DNA from 2 places in the Rhizobium sp. 10N414 genome. Region 2 is predicted to be linked to the other one. Evidence: predicted binding sites of a transcription regulator. Region 2 holds the regulator's gene; the other holds the start of a gene.

Evidence for each region. Region 2 encodes PhoB, which activates phosphate uptake and scavenging genes when phosphate is short. Its sites were predicted from a motif close to TGTCATNNANCTGTCAT; they were not measured.
Region 1: a site for PhoB is predicted at 2,946-2,962, ahead of AC1DE4_RS10385 (NAD-glutamate dehydrogenase). Genes of this name have one in related genera too.

What each region holds. Positions count from the first base shown of each region.
Region 1 covers NZ_JBFTIN010000008.1:93,487-100,797, reverse strand. Annotated here, with positions in the region: gene AC1DE4_RS10385 (NAD-glutamate dehydrogenase) at 1-2,759, opposite strand, end outside; gene pdxY (pyridoxal kinase PdxY) at 3,014-3,889, shown strand; gene AC1DE4_RS10375 (carbonic anhydrase) at 3,952-4,593, shown strand; gene AC1DE4_RS10370 (lytic murein transglycosylase) at 4,653-5,471, opposite strand; gene AC1DE4_RS10365 (aspartate-semialdehyde dehydrogenase) at 5,641-6,675, opposite strand; gene AC1DE4_RS10360 (hypothetical protein) at 6,789-7,001, opposite strand; gene AC1DE4_RS10355 (OpgC family protein) at 7,029-7,311, opposite strand, start outside.
Region 2 covers NZ_JBFTIN010000001.1:139,008-146,318, reverse strand. Annotated here, with positions in the region: gene pstA (phosphate ABC transporter permease PstA) at 1-662, shown strand, start outside; gene pstB (phosphate ABC transporter ATP-binding protein PstB) at 677-1,492, shown strand; gene phoU (phosphate signaling complex protein PhoU) at 1,536-2,249, shown strand; gene phoB (phosphate regulon transcriptional regulator PhoB) at 2,286-2,969, shown strand; gene AC1DE4_RS00745 (GcrA family cell cycle regulator) at 3,063-3,596, opposite strand; gene AC1DE4_RS00740 (aspartate aminotransferase family protein) at 4,025-5,221, shown strand; gene argF (ornithine carbamoyltransferase) at 5,264-6,181, shown strand; gene AC1DE4_RS00730 (Hsp33 family molecular chaperone) at 6,274-7,269, shown strand; gene apaG (Co2+/Mg2+ efflux protein ApaG) at 7,270-7,311, opposite strand, start outside.

The DNA.
Region 1 (7,311 bases), on a different contig from region 2:
AGCCAGAAGCCGGCCTCCTGGGCGAGCGCATTGGCGGTATCCGAGAATGTGGCCGTCCCCTTGTCGGCGGCCACGACAAAATAGGGATCGTCGCCGTCAAGCCTTACCGTGTCCTTCGGCGGCACGATATCGGCGCCACTGATGTTGTCGGTGATCGACAACAGCGTGCGGATATAGGTTTTGTAGGCTTCGCGGCCGGCGTTGAAGATCTCATCCCGGTTGCCCCCGATCGGGAGCTTCTTCGGATAGAAGCCGCCCTTTGCACCGACTGGCACGATAACGGCATTCTTGACCTGCTGTGCCTTCACGAGCCCGAGGACTTCGGTGCGATAGTCTTCCGCACGATCGGACCAACGCAAGCCACCACGCGCCACCTTGCCGAAGCGCAGGTGCACGCCCTCGACTTCGACGCCATAGACGAACATCTCGCGGAATGGTCGGGGTTCCGGCAACCCGTCGACCAGATTGGGATCAAGCTTGAAGGCCAGCATCGCTTTCGGGGAGCCGTCCGGATTGCGCTGGAAGTAGTTGGTTCTCAGGGTTGCGTCCACGACGTTGACGTAGCGCCGCAGGATCCGATCGTCATCGAGGCTCGGCACGTCGGAGAGTGCTGCTTCGATCTTTTCGTGCTGTTCGCTTGCCTTCTTCATCCGCGCCTTGTCGGTGATCTTGGGATCAAGCGTGTCGTGGAACAGCCGGAAGATCATCGCCGCGATTGCCGGGTATTTATCGAGCGTCGTTGCAATATAGTCGAGCGAATAAGGGATGCCGGCCTGGCGCAGATAGCGTGCGTAGGCGCGAAGAACGCTGGTTTCGCGTGCGGTCAGACCCGCCGATACGATCAGGCGGTTGAAGTTGTCATTGTCAATCAGCCCGCCGAACGCTGCAAGGAAGGCTTCTTCCAAGGTTGCTCCGTGGCGGTGAAGGTCGATCTCGATACCGCCTCGGGCCTCGAGCTCCATGTCGTGCAGCACGACCAGCTTTTCCGAGCCGCCTGGCAGGGTGACATCAATATCGAATGTTCCTTCGCTGATGACATTAAAGCCGAGGTTTTCAAGCAATGGCACGCGGCGGGACAAAGCGAGCTGGCCGCCGGAATGGAAAATCTTCAGGCACAGCAGTTCGATCCCATCCTTTTCCCGCGTGTAGAACGCAATACGGATGGGTTCGCCAGCCGCGCAGGCGGCGATGTCCTCGAGATCATAGTAGGTCTCTTCCGGCGGGAAGAGATCCTGGAAGGCATGGCTTACCTGCAGGCGCGGCGCCTTCGGTCCGGCAAGCGCCTCGAAGCGGTCATCCCAGCGCGCGGTGATCGCGCGGATGGCCTCCTCCAGCTTTCCCTGTGGCACGCGTGGGGTTTTGCCCCCGGACCGGCCGATGATGAAATGGACGCGCGCAACGCCGCCTTCAGGGAAGGCCGGGTAGTAGGCCGAGACACGGCCGTCATAGACGGTCTTCAGATAGGCTCCGATCTTCTCACGCACGATCGAATCGTATTCTTCGCGCGGCACATAGACGATCACGGAAACGAAACGATCGAAGTGATCGATGCGCGGCAGCGCCCGCACGCGCGGCCGATCGGCGAGATCATTGATCTGTTCGGCAAAGCTCGCCAGAAGCGTCGTATCGATCTGGAAGAGGTCGTCGCGCGGATAGGATTCCAGCGTGTTGTCCAACATGCGGCCGGAGTGGCTCATGGGGTCAAAGCCGAAATGTTCCTTCACTCGTTCGATCTTGGAGCGGAGCAACGGGATATCGCTGGCGAGCGACGTGTAGGCGGTCGAGGTGAAGAGACCGACGATGCGCAACTCGCCGGTCACATTCCCGTTGGCATCGAAGCGCTTGACACCGACATAGTCCATATAGGCGCGGCGATGGACAATCGACTTGACGTTGGCCTTGGTGACGATCAGGAAATCCGGACCATCGAGGAAAGCCAGAATTTCAGGCGTGGTCGTAACGGCGTCCTTGCCGGTGCGCAGAACGAGGACGTCGGGGTTCGAAAGAATACCGAGGCCGGTGCCCTTGTCGCGCTCAACCTTCGCGCTCGCGCCCTTGCCGGAATAGACATATTCGCGCATTCCGAGGAAGGTGAAGTTCGCGTCGCGCAGCCACGTCAGGAAGGCAAGCGCTTCATCCCGTTCCGCTTTCCGGCGGCTGGCATTGTAAGCGGAAAGTTCATCGATCACGGTTCCGAGCTTGTCCAGCATCGGCCTCCAGTCGGAAACCGTCACGCGCACCTGCTCGACCACCGTCTTTATCCGCTTGATGAGGTCTGCGGCCTGCGCGGTCGTTAAAGGGGCAAGGTGCAGCTGGATATGGCTGACGCGATTGGCTGGCTCGCTCGGGAGATCGGCGGAGTAAAGTTCCGGCGCTTTGCCGTCCTCCATCACCAGGATCGGGTGCACGGCCATGTAGAGGTCGCGATAGCTGCTGGTGACTTCGCCCATTACCGATTCATACAGGAACGGCATGTTGTGGTCGGTGACCGTGAGAACGGATACGGCAACGCCGTCGGGCTCCACATCGGCGATGGTCTCGATGGTGATCCGAGCTGAATTGCTGCCCCAGGCCGCGAGTTCCTTGGTGGAATGGATGGCCGAGAGTGCCAGCATCTCCGGTGTGTAGCGTTCCAGGTCGTCGCCGCTGGCACGGCCGAACAGGAACTCGGGATTGAGGTAGGCTTCCCCTGTTGCCGCCGCGATCTTGGTCGCGCTCTCCAGTTGTTTTTCGCGCTTCGGATTGTTTCGGCCAGCCATCGCAGATACTCCTCATCTCCTCGATTTGGCGCAAGTTAGCAGAAGATTTGACGAAAGAATCTCTAAAAGACGGCATCCCGAGGCAGCTTTCATGCGTTTTTAGCCGCCGGGACGCAAATTTTCGAAAGATTTTTGGTTCGCCGTGAGTATGTGGAAATTCTTGAGGGGCGACGTTGGCATGCCTGCATGAAGGGCAGTTGACAGTGAAGCCGCAAAAAGGGGATCAACACTCATTGGAAGCCGAGTCGAGCATCATGTCGGAAAATGCCGCAGGAACTGTCATCGTTATCTCCAGCCACGTTGTGCGCGGCTCCGTCGGAAATCGTGCAGCGGTCTTTGCACTAGAGACGCTTGGTCATCAGGTCTGGGCGCTGCCGACGATCGTGCTTCCGTGGCATCCCGGTCACGGTCGGTCGACGCGACTAACGTTCACCGAAAGCGATTTTGAGGCGGCCATCGACGATCTCATTCGCGCGCCCTGGATCGGCGAGGTGAAGGCGGTTCTTTCCGGCTATTTCGGCAATGCCGCGCAGGCGCGCTCGGTTGCCCGGCTCGTAACGGCTTTGCGAGAGCGCAAGCCGGACCTGCTCTATGTCTGCGATCCGGTCATGGGGGATCTGGGCGGTCTCTACGTACCACAGACAACGGCAGAGGCGATCAGAGATTATCTGATCCCACTGGCGTCGCTAGCGACGCCCAATCGATACGAACTGGCCTGGCTTGCAGGCGCCCCGCTGGAGGACAATACGGCGATTATGGACGCCGCCCTGTCGCTGGGGCCCTCCCGTATGCTGGTGACGTCAGCGGTGCCGATGATGGCCGGTGGCACGGGGAACCTCTATCTCTCGGGCCGTCACGCGCTGCTGGCGGAACACCGCCTTATCGACAAGCCGCCGAATGGTCTCGGAGATCTTCTTGCCGCGCTGTTTCTGTCGCGACTTCTTTCCGGCATGGAGGACGAGAAGGCGCTTCAGCTTGCAACGGCAAGCGTCTACGAGGTGCTTGCCCGCGCCGTGAAGCGGGGCAGCGATGAATTGACGCTGGCAAGCGACTCATCGAGCCTGGCATCGCCGATGGCGATGGTCCAGATGCGGCGCTTGATGCATCCGGCCCAAAGGCGCAAGGGCTAACGACGCTTCCTATCTTGCAGTGCGATATTGATCTTGCCGGGCGCAAGCTGTAATCGAAGATCATGCAGCGTTTTCCAAACACCCTTCTCGACGGTTACCGCAACTTTATGAACGGGCGTTACACGGACGCCCGCGATCGCTATAAAGCGCTGGCCGAGCACGGCCAAAACCCAAGTACGCTGGTGGTCGCCTGTTCGGATTCGCGCGCAGCCCCCGAGCTGATCTTCGATGCCGGTCCCGGCGAACTGTTCGTCATCCGCAACGTGGCCAATATGGTGCCGCCCTACGAGCCGGACGGCCATTTCCATGCCACCTCGGCTGCGCTGGAATTTGCGGTTCAGGCTCTGAAGGTTGCAGATATCGTTGTCATGGGTCACGGGCGCTGTGGGGGCATCAGGGCCGCTCTCGATCCAAGTGCAGAACCCCTGTCACCCGGTGACTTTATTGGACGCTGGATGTCGCTCGTGAAGCCTGCGGCAGAGCAGATCGGCGCCAACGATGTCATGACGCCTTCTGAGCGTCAGACCGCTCTCGAGCGCGTATCGATCCGCAACTCCATTGAGAATCTCAGGACCTTCCCGAACATCAAGGCATTGGAGGAGGAAGGCAAGATCGCGCTTCACGGTGCCTGGTTCGACATCTCGACCGGCGAACTCTGGGTGATGGATTCCGAAACTCGCGACTTCATTCGCCCGGACGTCTAAGTCCAAAACAAAAAAGCGCCGAACTCGGTTCGGCGCTTTTGGCTTACGCTAAGCTGTTCTCAATTTCCGTCGATCTGCTGGCCAATGTAGGCGATCGCCTGCTGGTAGACCGTCGCCGCGTTCCAGCCGGCGATGGCCGCGAAGTTGGGCTCGCCCGGCTGATAACCCGCACCGGCCTGCCAGCCATGGCCCTTCAGGAAGTTGGCAGTCGAGGCGAGCGCGTCAGCGCGAGAACCGACCATATCGACGCGGCCGTCGCCGTCGCCATCGGCGCCGAAGCGCACGACATTGCGCGGCAGGAACTGCGTCTGGCCGATTTCGCCATGCGCTGCGCCGCGCGCCTGGGTATTGAGATAACCCTCAGAGACCAGCTGCAGCGCTGCATAAAGCTGGTCGGTGAAATAGTCGGAGCGACGGCAGTCATACGCGAGCGTGGAGACGGCCGACAGCGTATGCTGGTTGCCCATGTAGCTGCCGAATCCGGTTTCCATGCCCCAAATCGCGATCAACGGGCCGGCAGGAACACCGAAGCGACGCTCGATCGATGCAAAAAGGGCTGCATTGGAGCGCTTCATGCTCTTGCCGCGTGAGATGATCGCGGCACCACCGCGCTTCTGCATGAATGCATCAAAGGAAAGCTTGAAGCTCTTCTGGCCACGGTCGGCGGCAATGGTCGGCCTGTTGTAGGAGACGTTTGCGAAGGCGCGATCCAGAACCGAGGGGCTGACACCGTTTGCAACGGCTTCTTGCTTGAACTCGTCCACCCAAGCGTTGAAGCCGGCGCCGTTGTTGCCGCACTGGGCGGCCGAGGCGGCTGCAGGAACTGCGTGGAGCATGCAGGCGGCGGCAGCTGCCAGCAAAAATTTCGTCATGCGCATGGAGATATCCCGATCTGACTGGCCTTCAAACCGGGCCAGCGGCCCGCTTTCGGCAATATTGTCACCGTCTTTGATTTGGCAAGCGCGGGAAGCCGAAACGACAAACCCGCGCCAAGAAAAGCCCTTACCTTATTTAGCCGGGCTTAACAAACCATAGTTAACAATTGGTTCAAGCTGCCTGCTTGCGCGGCTTCACAAGTCCGCGATTGACAAGCAACTCGGCGATCTGGATCGCGTTCAGAGCGGCACCCTTGCGGAGGTTGTCGGAAACCACCCACATATTCAGACCGTTCTCGACCGTCGCGTCCTCGCGGATGCGCGAGATATAGGTCGCGTCTTCGCCAGCCGATTCGTAAGGCGTGATGTAACCACCGTTCTCGTGCTTGTCGATGACGAGGCAGCCGGGAGCTTCGCGCAGAATGTCGCGTGCCTGATCGGCCGTGATCTCGCTTTCGAATTCGATGTTGACCGATTCAGAGTGGCCGATGAAGACTGGAACGCGAACTGCCGTGCAGGTCACCTTGATCTTCGGGTCGAGCATCTTCTTGGTCTCGGCGAGAACCTTCCACTCTTCCTTCGTGTAGCCGTCTTCCATGAAGACGTCGATGTGCGGGATGACGTTGAAGGCAATACGCTTCGTGAACTTCTTGTTCTCGATCGGATCCGCGACGAAGACGGCGCGCGTCTGGTTGAATAGCTCGTCCATACCGTCCTTGCCAGCGCCGGAAACGGACTGGTAGGTCGAAACGACGACGCGCTTGATCTTGGCGAAGTCGTGCAGCGGCTTGAGAGCGACGACAAGCTGCGCAGTCGAGCAGTTGGGGTTTGCGATAATGTTTCGCTTGCTGAACTGGGTAACAGCGTCCGGGTTCACTTCCGGAACGATCAGCGGCACATCGGCGTCGTAACGCCACGCCGAGGAGTTGTCGATGACAACGCAACCCTGGGCGCCGATCTTGGGCGACCACTTCTTGGAAACTTCGCCGCCGGCCGACATCAGGCAGATGTCAGTATCGGAGAAATCGTAGTTGTCGAGGTTGGCGACCTTCAGCGTCTTGTCGCCGTAGGACACTTCGGTGCCCTGCGAGCGTGCGGACGCAAGCGCTACGACTTCATCGGCAGGAAAACCGCGCTCGGAGAGGATATTGAGCATTTCCCGGCCAACATTCCCGGTCGCGCCCGCAACTGCAACTTTAAAACCCATTTCTCAAGCTCTCTTTCTCTTCTCTCCTCTTGTCCGGTGAGGGGGAAAGCGCGCAAATATCGCGGCTTCCTTGTCCCCAGCCGGGCCGGGGAGAGAGCGGCAGGCCAGAGACGTCAGACGGTTTTCGTCGTCGTTTTGGCCTTGGTTTTGGAAGAAACCGGAACGGCAATATCCATCCCGGCACCTTGTGCCCGGTCATTGCATGCAGCAATGGCGTGTTCGTCGCGAACCATGGATATTCCTTTTCCGCCGTTGCTCTTAGAAGGTTTTCCACAGGAGTCAAGGTTTTTGCGATCAGATGCGGCTGGTGGCGGCGGACTTGCGATCTTCCAGCAGCCTGATGCCACCGCCGTCTAGCGCCGATCCCGCGAACGATCGACGCGGACAGGAACCGGCACCATCGTTCGGTTGGGCAACCTGTCTCGGCCGCCTGTCTCGAGCATGCGCTTGCGTTCAAGATGGTAGGCGTAGGCAAACTGGATTGCGATGCCGATAACAACGAAGACCGGGCCGACGATCCGGTCGTGGTTGTTGATGTAGAGCACCACCTGGCCAACCATCGCCAGAATGGTGCCGGCGACAAAGATGTTCAGCGAGTGGCGGCCGAGAATGGTCAGCGGATTGTCTGCGGACCGG
Region 2 (7,311 bases):
CCCTGGTTGGCTCGCTTTATCTGATGTTGATCGTGCTCGTCCTTTCCCTGCCGATCGGCGTTGCCGCTTCGATTTACCTCGAGGAATTTGCACCGAAGAACAAGCTGACGGACCTGATCGAGGTCAACATCAACAACCTCGCGGCGGTTCCCTCCATCGTCTACGGTCTGCTCGGTCTTGCTGTTTTCATCAACTTCGCCGGCTTGCCGCGTTCAGCGTCGCTGGTTGGTGGTCTGGTACTGACCCTGATGACCTTGCCCACGATCATCATCGCGACCCGCGCAGCGCTTCGCGCCGTCCCGCCATCGATCCGCTCGGCCGCGCTCGGCCTCGGCGCCTCCAAGATGCAGATGGTCTTCCACCACGTCCTGCCGCTTGCGATGCCCGGCATCCTGACCGGCACGATTATCGGTCTGGCGCACGCGCTCGGGGAGACGGCGCCGCTGCTTTTGATCGGCATGGTCGCTTTCGTCGCGAATGCTCCGGCGACGCCCATGGAGCCTTCGACGGCCCTGCCGGTGCAGGTCTACATGTGGGCCAATGAAGCCGAGCGCGCCTTCGTCGAGCGGACCTCCGGCGCCATTATCGTCCTGCTCCTATTCCTGATCCTCATGAACCTCGGAGCCATCCTCTTGCGTCGTCGCTTTGAGCGCCGCTGGTAAACGGAGTAAACATTATGAACATGTTGACGGAAGCAGCAGTTGAGAAAGCGGTTGATCAGAAGATGAACACCATTCCCTACAAGATGATCGGCCAGGACGTCTCCGTTTACTACGGCGAGAAGCGCGCGCTGTTCGACGTGAAGCTGAACATCCGTGAAAACACGGTGACCGCCCTGATTGGCCCATCCGGTTGCGGCAAGTCCACCTTCCTGCGCAGCCTGAACCGCATGAACGACACGATCGACGGTTGCCGCGTCACTGGCAAGATCACGCTCGATGGCGAAGATATCTACGATCCGGATATCGACGTTGTGGAGCTTCGCGCGCGTGTAGGCATGGTGTTCCAGAAGCCCAACCCGTTCCCGAAGACGATCTACGAAAACGTCGCCTACGGTCCGCGTATCCATGGGCTCGCCAAGTCGAAGGCCGACATGGACCAGATCGTCGAACACAGCCTGCAGCGCGCCGGCCTCTGGAATGAGGTGAAGGATCGCGTTCACGAAGCTGGCACCGGTCTTTCCGGTGGTCAGCAGCAGCGCCTCTGCATCGCCCGCGCCGTCGCCGTCAGCCCCGAAGTCATCCTGATGGACGAGCCATGCTCGGCACTCGATCCGATTGCAACGGCCAAGGTCGAGGAGCTCATCCACGAGCTCCGCGAGAACTACACGATTGTCATCGTGACGCACTCGATGCAGCAGGCCGCCCGTGTTTCGCAGCGCACAGCCATGTTCCACCTTGGCAACCTCGTCGAGGAGAATGACACCGACAAGATGTTCACCAACCCGGACGATCCGCGCACCCAGGACTACATCATGGGCCGCTTCGGTTGATCGGCCGTCTCGGTAGCACTTACGATATTCAAGGATGAGCCCTATGGCATCGACACATATCTTTTCTGCCTACGACGATGATTTGAAGTTCCTGTCCCGCCGTATCTCGGAAATGGGCGGCTTGGCCGAGCAGATGGTCTCGGATGCCGTACGCGCGCTCGTAAACGGCGATACGGCTCTTGCCCAGAAGGTCATCTCGGACGATGTGATCCTCGACCACGCGGAGCGCGAGATCGGCGACAAGGCGATCGTCACGATCGCCCGCCGCCAGCCCATGGCGGCCGATCTTCGCGAGATCATGGGCTCCATCCGCATCGCGGCAGACCTGGAGCGCGTCGGCGACCTGGGCAAGAACACTGCCAAGCGCGTCATTGCCGTACAGAGCGCCGGCGTGCCGCGCAAGCTCGCCCGCGGCCTCGAGCACCTGTCCGAGCTCGCCCTCGTCCAACTCAAGGAAGTCCTCGACGTCTACACGAGCCGTGCTGCCGACAAAGCAAAATCGGTCCGTGAGCGCGACGAGGAAATCGACGCGATGTACACCTCGCTGTTCCGTGAAATGCTCACCTACATGATGGAAGATCCGCGCAACATCACCAGCTGCACGCATCTTCTGTTCTGCGCCAAGAACATCGAGCGCATCGGCGACCACGCCACCAACATTGCCGAAACGATCTACTACATGGCCACCGGTGCCCAGCCGGAAGGCGAACGTCCGAAGGACGATACCGCCAACACCGTCGGCGCAGTCACTGAATAGTCATTCCGCGACCGCGCCCCCAGGAGACCGAAACGAATGATCCCTAAAGTAGCTGTCGTTGAAGACGAAGAAGCGCTGAGCGTGCTTCTCCGCTATAACCTTGAGGCCGAAGGCTTTGAGGTCGATACCATCCTGCGCGGCGACGAGGCCGAGATCCGGCTTCAGGAACGCACGCCGGACCTTCTCATCCTCGATTGGATGTTGCCGGGCGTGTCTGGCATCGAGCTCTGCCGCCGCCTGCGCATGCGGCCGGAAACCGAGCGCCTGCCGATCATCATGCTGACCGCCCGTGGCGAGGAAAGCGAACGGGTTCGCGGCCTCTCGACCGGTGCTGACGATTACGTCGTCAAGCCGTTCTCGACGCCGGAGCTTGTCGCTCGCGTCAAGGCGATGCTGCGTCGTGCCAAGCCCGAGGTGCTCTCGACGCTGCTGAAGTGCGGCGATATCGAGCTGGATCGCGAGACGCACCGCGTTCACCGCAAGAGCCGCGAAGTCCGCCTCGGCCCGACCGAATTCCGCCTTCTCGAGTTCTTGATGGCATCGCCCGGCCGCGTCTTCTCGCGCTCGCAGTTGCTCGACGGCGTCTGGGGTCACGACATCTATGTCGACGAGCGTACTGTTGACGTCCATGTCGGCCGCCTGCGCAAGGCTTTGAACTTGCCCAACATGCAGGACGTCATCCGCACCGTGCGCGGTGCCGGCTATTCGATGGAAGCCTGATCCTTTCAGGCGAGAGCCTGAGAGGTCTTTCCCTTACAACGAAAAACGGGCCCGCGAGGGCCCGTTTTCTTTATTCCTTATCCGGCTTCCGGGTCAGGCGACCCGGTTAGCGGCCTTGCGGCGCTCGTTGACCGGCTGGTAGGCCATGCGCTGATGATACGTGCAATACGGGGAAGAGTCCGGGGACTCGCAACCGCAGAAGTGGAAGTCGTCATTGAGCGGATCGCCGACCGGCCACTTGCAGGTGCGCTCGGTGAGCTCGGTGAGGCCAAGGCGGCGAGAAATCGGAACGATTACATTTGCGGCCGGACGGAAGCGGACTTCCTCCACCGTATCGATTTCGATCTCTTCCTTGAGCATCGTCGCGCCCTGTTGGCGGGTAACGGTGCGTGTGGTGATCCGCGAGGCGTAGTTCGTGGCGCGGGGCGCCGAAGTCGTGCGCTTGGGGGTTCTGACGGTGGTCGTCGAACCGCCGGCCTTGGCACGGCCGGGCAGACTCAAACGATGGACTTTACCAATGACGGCGTTACGACTTACACCGCCAAGTTGTGCTGCGATCTGGCTGGCGCTCAGGCCTTCGGACCACAGCTTCTTCAGTTTTTCAACGCGCTCGTCTGTCCAGTTCATGCCCCTGTCTCCGCCTTATTAGCGTTGGTGTAGGCAGAATCCTTCACCGTTGCCACGGACGTATCCGAGGCAAGAAACGCTTACTCAAATTTTGGTGACTAGTTCCGCCGCATGCAGCCTAGTAATTGAGTTTTAACCTAGTGTGAGGCCGACTCCGTGACAAGAGTCGGTTGAATCTCGGGGAATCGATTTTCAAGTTTTCCCCAACTTGCTGGGCGTGAGAGTCATTTATGCAACATAGTTGTTGATAGGTCGAGCGCCTCGGGATGGCTGCTTGACGCATGCAGCGAAACCTCAGTTTTGTTGACATTGCAGTGCGAAAAGTAAATAGTGCTGCTCGCCGCCGAAAGGCGGCATTTTTAATTTTCCGGACCTGCTTTCCTTAGCCGGAGTCCGGCTGCTGATGATTGCTGATAGGAGATCGCGCCATGGCTGAAGCCGCGCTTTACGACACCTACTCTCGTGCCCCGCTGCGGTTCGAGCGAGGAGAAGGCGTGTGGCTGATCAGCGAAACGGGCGAGCGATATCTTGATTTCGGCGCGGGCGTTGCCGTCACCTCCGTTGGCCACAGCCATCCGCATGTGGTTGGCGCGCTGAAGGAGCAGGCCGACAAGGTCTGGCATCTGTCCAACATCTATGAGATCCCGGGTCAGGAAACACTGGCAAAGCGGCTGACCGATGCGACCTTCGCCGATAAGGTGTTCTTCACGAACTCCGGCGCGGAAGCCTTGGAATGCGCGATCAAGACCGCGCGCCGCTATCAGTTTTCCAAGGGCCATCCCGAGCGGTTCCATATTATCACCTTTGAAGGCGCCTTCCATGGCCGTACGCTGGCGACGATTGCCGCCGGTGGCCAGGAGAAATACCTCGAAGGCTTCGGTCCCAAGGCGCCTGGCTTCGATCAGGTGCCGTTCGGTGATCTCGATGCAGTCCGCAGCGCCATCACAAATGAAACGGCCGCGATCCTCATCGAACCTATTCAGGGGGAAGGCGGCGTCCGCCCGGCGACGAACGAGTTCCTGAAGGCACTTCGCGCGATCTGCGACGAGCATGGTCTGCTGCTGATTTTCGATGAAGTGCAGACCGGCATGGGCCGCACGGGCAAGCTCTTTGCGCATGAGTGGTCAGGCGCTACCCCCGATATCATGGCGGTTGCCAAGGGCATCGGCGGCGGCTTCCCGCTCGGAGCCTGCCTTGCCACGGCAGAGGCCGCTTCCGGCATGAAGGCCGGCACGCATGGCTCCACTTATGGCGGCAATCCGCTCGCCATGGCAGTTGGCAGTGCCGTGCTCGACGTGATCCTCGCGGAGGGCTTCCTGCAGCAGGTGCGTGACGTCTCGCTGGTATTCCGCCAAGGGCTGGCCTCGCTCAAGGATCGCTATCCTGATATCATCGAGGATATCAAGGGCGAGGGGCTGCTGCTCGGCGTCAAGGCCGCCGTGCCGTCCTCCGAACTGCTGCAGGCGATCCGTGACGCCCATCTGCTCGGCGTACCCGCTGGCGACAATGTCATTCGTCTTCTGCCGCCTCTGGTCGTCACTGCTGACGAAGCCCGCGAGGGCCTTGCCCGCCTCGAACGCGCCGCCGAAAGCGTGCGCGCTGCGAAGGTCAAGAAGACGGCTTAATGAGTAGTGCCTGTCGGAAGGCGGGCGTGATAGGTAACGATAATGGCTTCCCCCAAACACTTCCTCGATCTCTCCGCCGTCGCGGCATCCGACCTACGGCTCATCATGGATGACGCAATCTCGCGCAAGCAGGCCTTCAAGGCCGGGCAGGGCGACAAGCCGCTATCAGGCAAGATGCTGGCGATGATCTTCGAAAAGCCCTCGACGCGCACCCGCGTGTCCTTCGACGTTGGCATGCGCCAGCTCGGGGGCGAGACGCTGTTCCTGTCGGGCACAGAAATGCAGCTCGGCCGCGCCGAGACGATCGGTGACACGGCCAAGGTGCTGTCGCGCTATGTCGACGCGATCATGATCCGCACGACTGATCATGCCCGCATGCTGGAGCTCGCCGAGCATGCAACCGTTCCTGTCATCAACGCATTGACGGATGATACGCACCCCTGCCAGATCATGGCTGATGTCATGACCTTCGAAGAGCACCGCGGCCCGATCAAGGGCAAGACGATCGCCTGGACCGGTGACGGCAACAACGTGCTGCATTCGTTGGTCGAAGGAGCCGCGCGTTTTGGCTACCGCATGAATATGGCGGTGCCCCTTGGTTCCGAGCCAAAGGATCACTATCTGAACTGGGCCCGCAATGAGGGCGCCGAAATCATGCTTTACCATGATGCAGACCGTGCGGTCGCCGGCGTCGATTGTGTGGTGACCGATACCTGGGTCTCCATGAATCAGGAACATCGGGCCCGTGGTCACAACGTATTCCAGCCTTATCAGGTCAATTCGGCTTTGATGGCGCAGGCCGACAAGGATGCATTGTTCATGCATTGCCTGCCCGCCCATCGTGGTGAGGAAGTTACGGACGAGGTGATCGACGGCCCGCAATCCGTGGTCTTCGATGAAGCGGAAAACCGTCTTCATGCGCAGAAGTCGATTCTTGCTTGGTGCCTGGGCGCGATCTGAACCATACTGGACGCCACGTTTGGCCGGAAGGCCCGGTGGCCGTGCGAGCGGATGGACACCCTTGTCTGCCGCTCTCAGACTAGGAGAAGACCATGGCAGAACCTGCAGCCACCCTCGGCGAATTCAATTTCGCCGGCGATGATCATGTCGTTCCGTTTCAGGTTGAGGGACTGGATGTGCGCGGTCGCGCCGTCCAGCTCGGGCCGATGCTGGACGCGATCCTCGAGCGCCATCGCTATCCTGCGCCCGTCGCGCGGCTTCTTGCCGAAGTCGTTGTGCTGACGGTGCTGCTCGGCACGTCGCTGAAATTTGAAGGCAAGTTCACGGTCCAGACCAAGGGCGACGGCCCGGTGGACCTGCTTGTTTGCGATTTCTCGACGCCTGAGAACGTGCGTGCCTACGCACGCTTCAACCAGGGCCTCCTCGACAGGGCCGTTGCGGCAGGGCAGATCGAGCCCGAACAGCTTCTCGGCAAGGGCATGCTGGCCTTTACGATCGATCAGGGCAAGTTTTCCCAACCCTACCAGGGTATCGTTGCGCTCGACGGTGCGACCCTTGAAGAGATTGCCGGCACCTATTTCCGCCAGTCTGAGCAGATCCCGACGCGGGTGCGTCTTGCTGCTGCCGAACTCTTCGATCGCGACGACGCGGGCAAGCCGCGCCACCGCTGGCGGGCTGGCGGTCTTGTCGCCCAGTTCCTGCCGGAAGCGCCGGAGCGCATGCGCCAGCCGGATCTTCACGGCGGCGACGGCGATAGGACTGGCGGCACCCACAAGGAAGACGATGCCTGGATGGAAGCCCGCTCGCTCGTCGACACGATCGACGCCGACGAACTGACGGATCCGCAAGTCGGCACCGAGCGGCTGCTATATCGTCTGTTCCACGAGCGTGGGGTTCGCGTCTACGAACCGCGCGAGGTCTTCGATCGGTGCAGCTGTTCCCGCGAAAAGATCAAGGGGGTGCTGAAGGGCTTCTCGGCGGAGGAAATTGATGCCAGTCAGGAAGACGGCGCAATTTCGGTCACCTGCGAATTCTGCTCGACGACCTATCGTTTCGAAGTGGAAGAGGTGGCAGAGCCTGCTGAGTGATCAGTTCAGGACTCTCAGCAGCCCTGGCGAATCCAGTGAGAA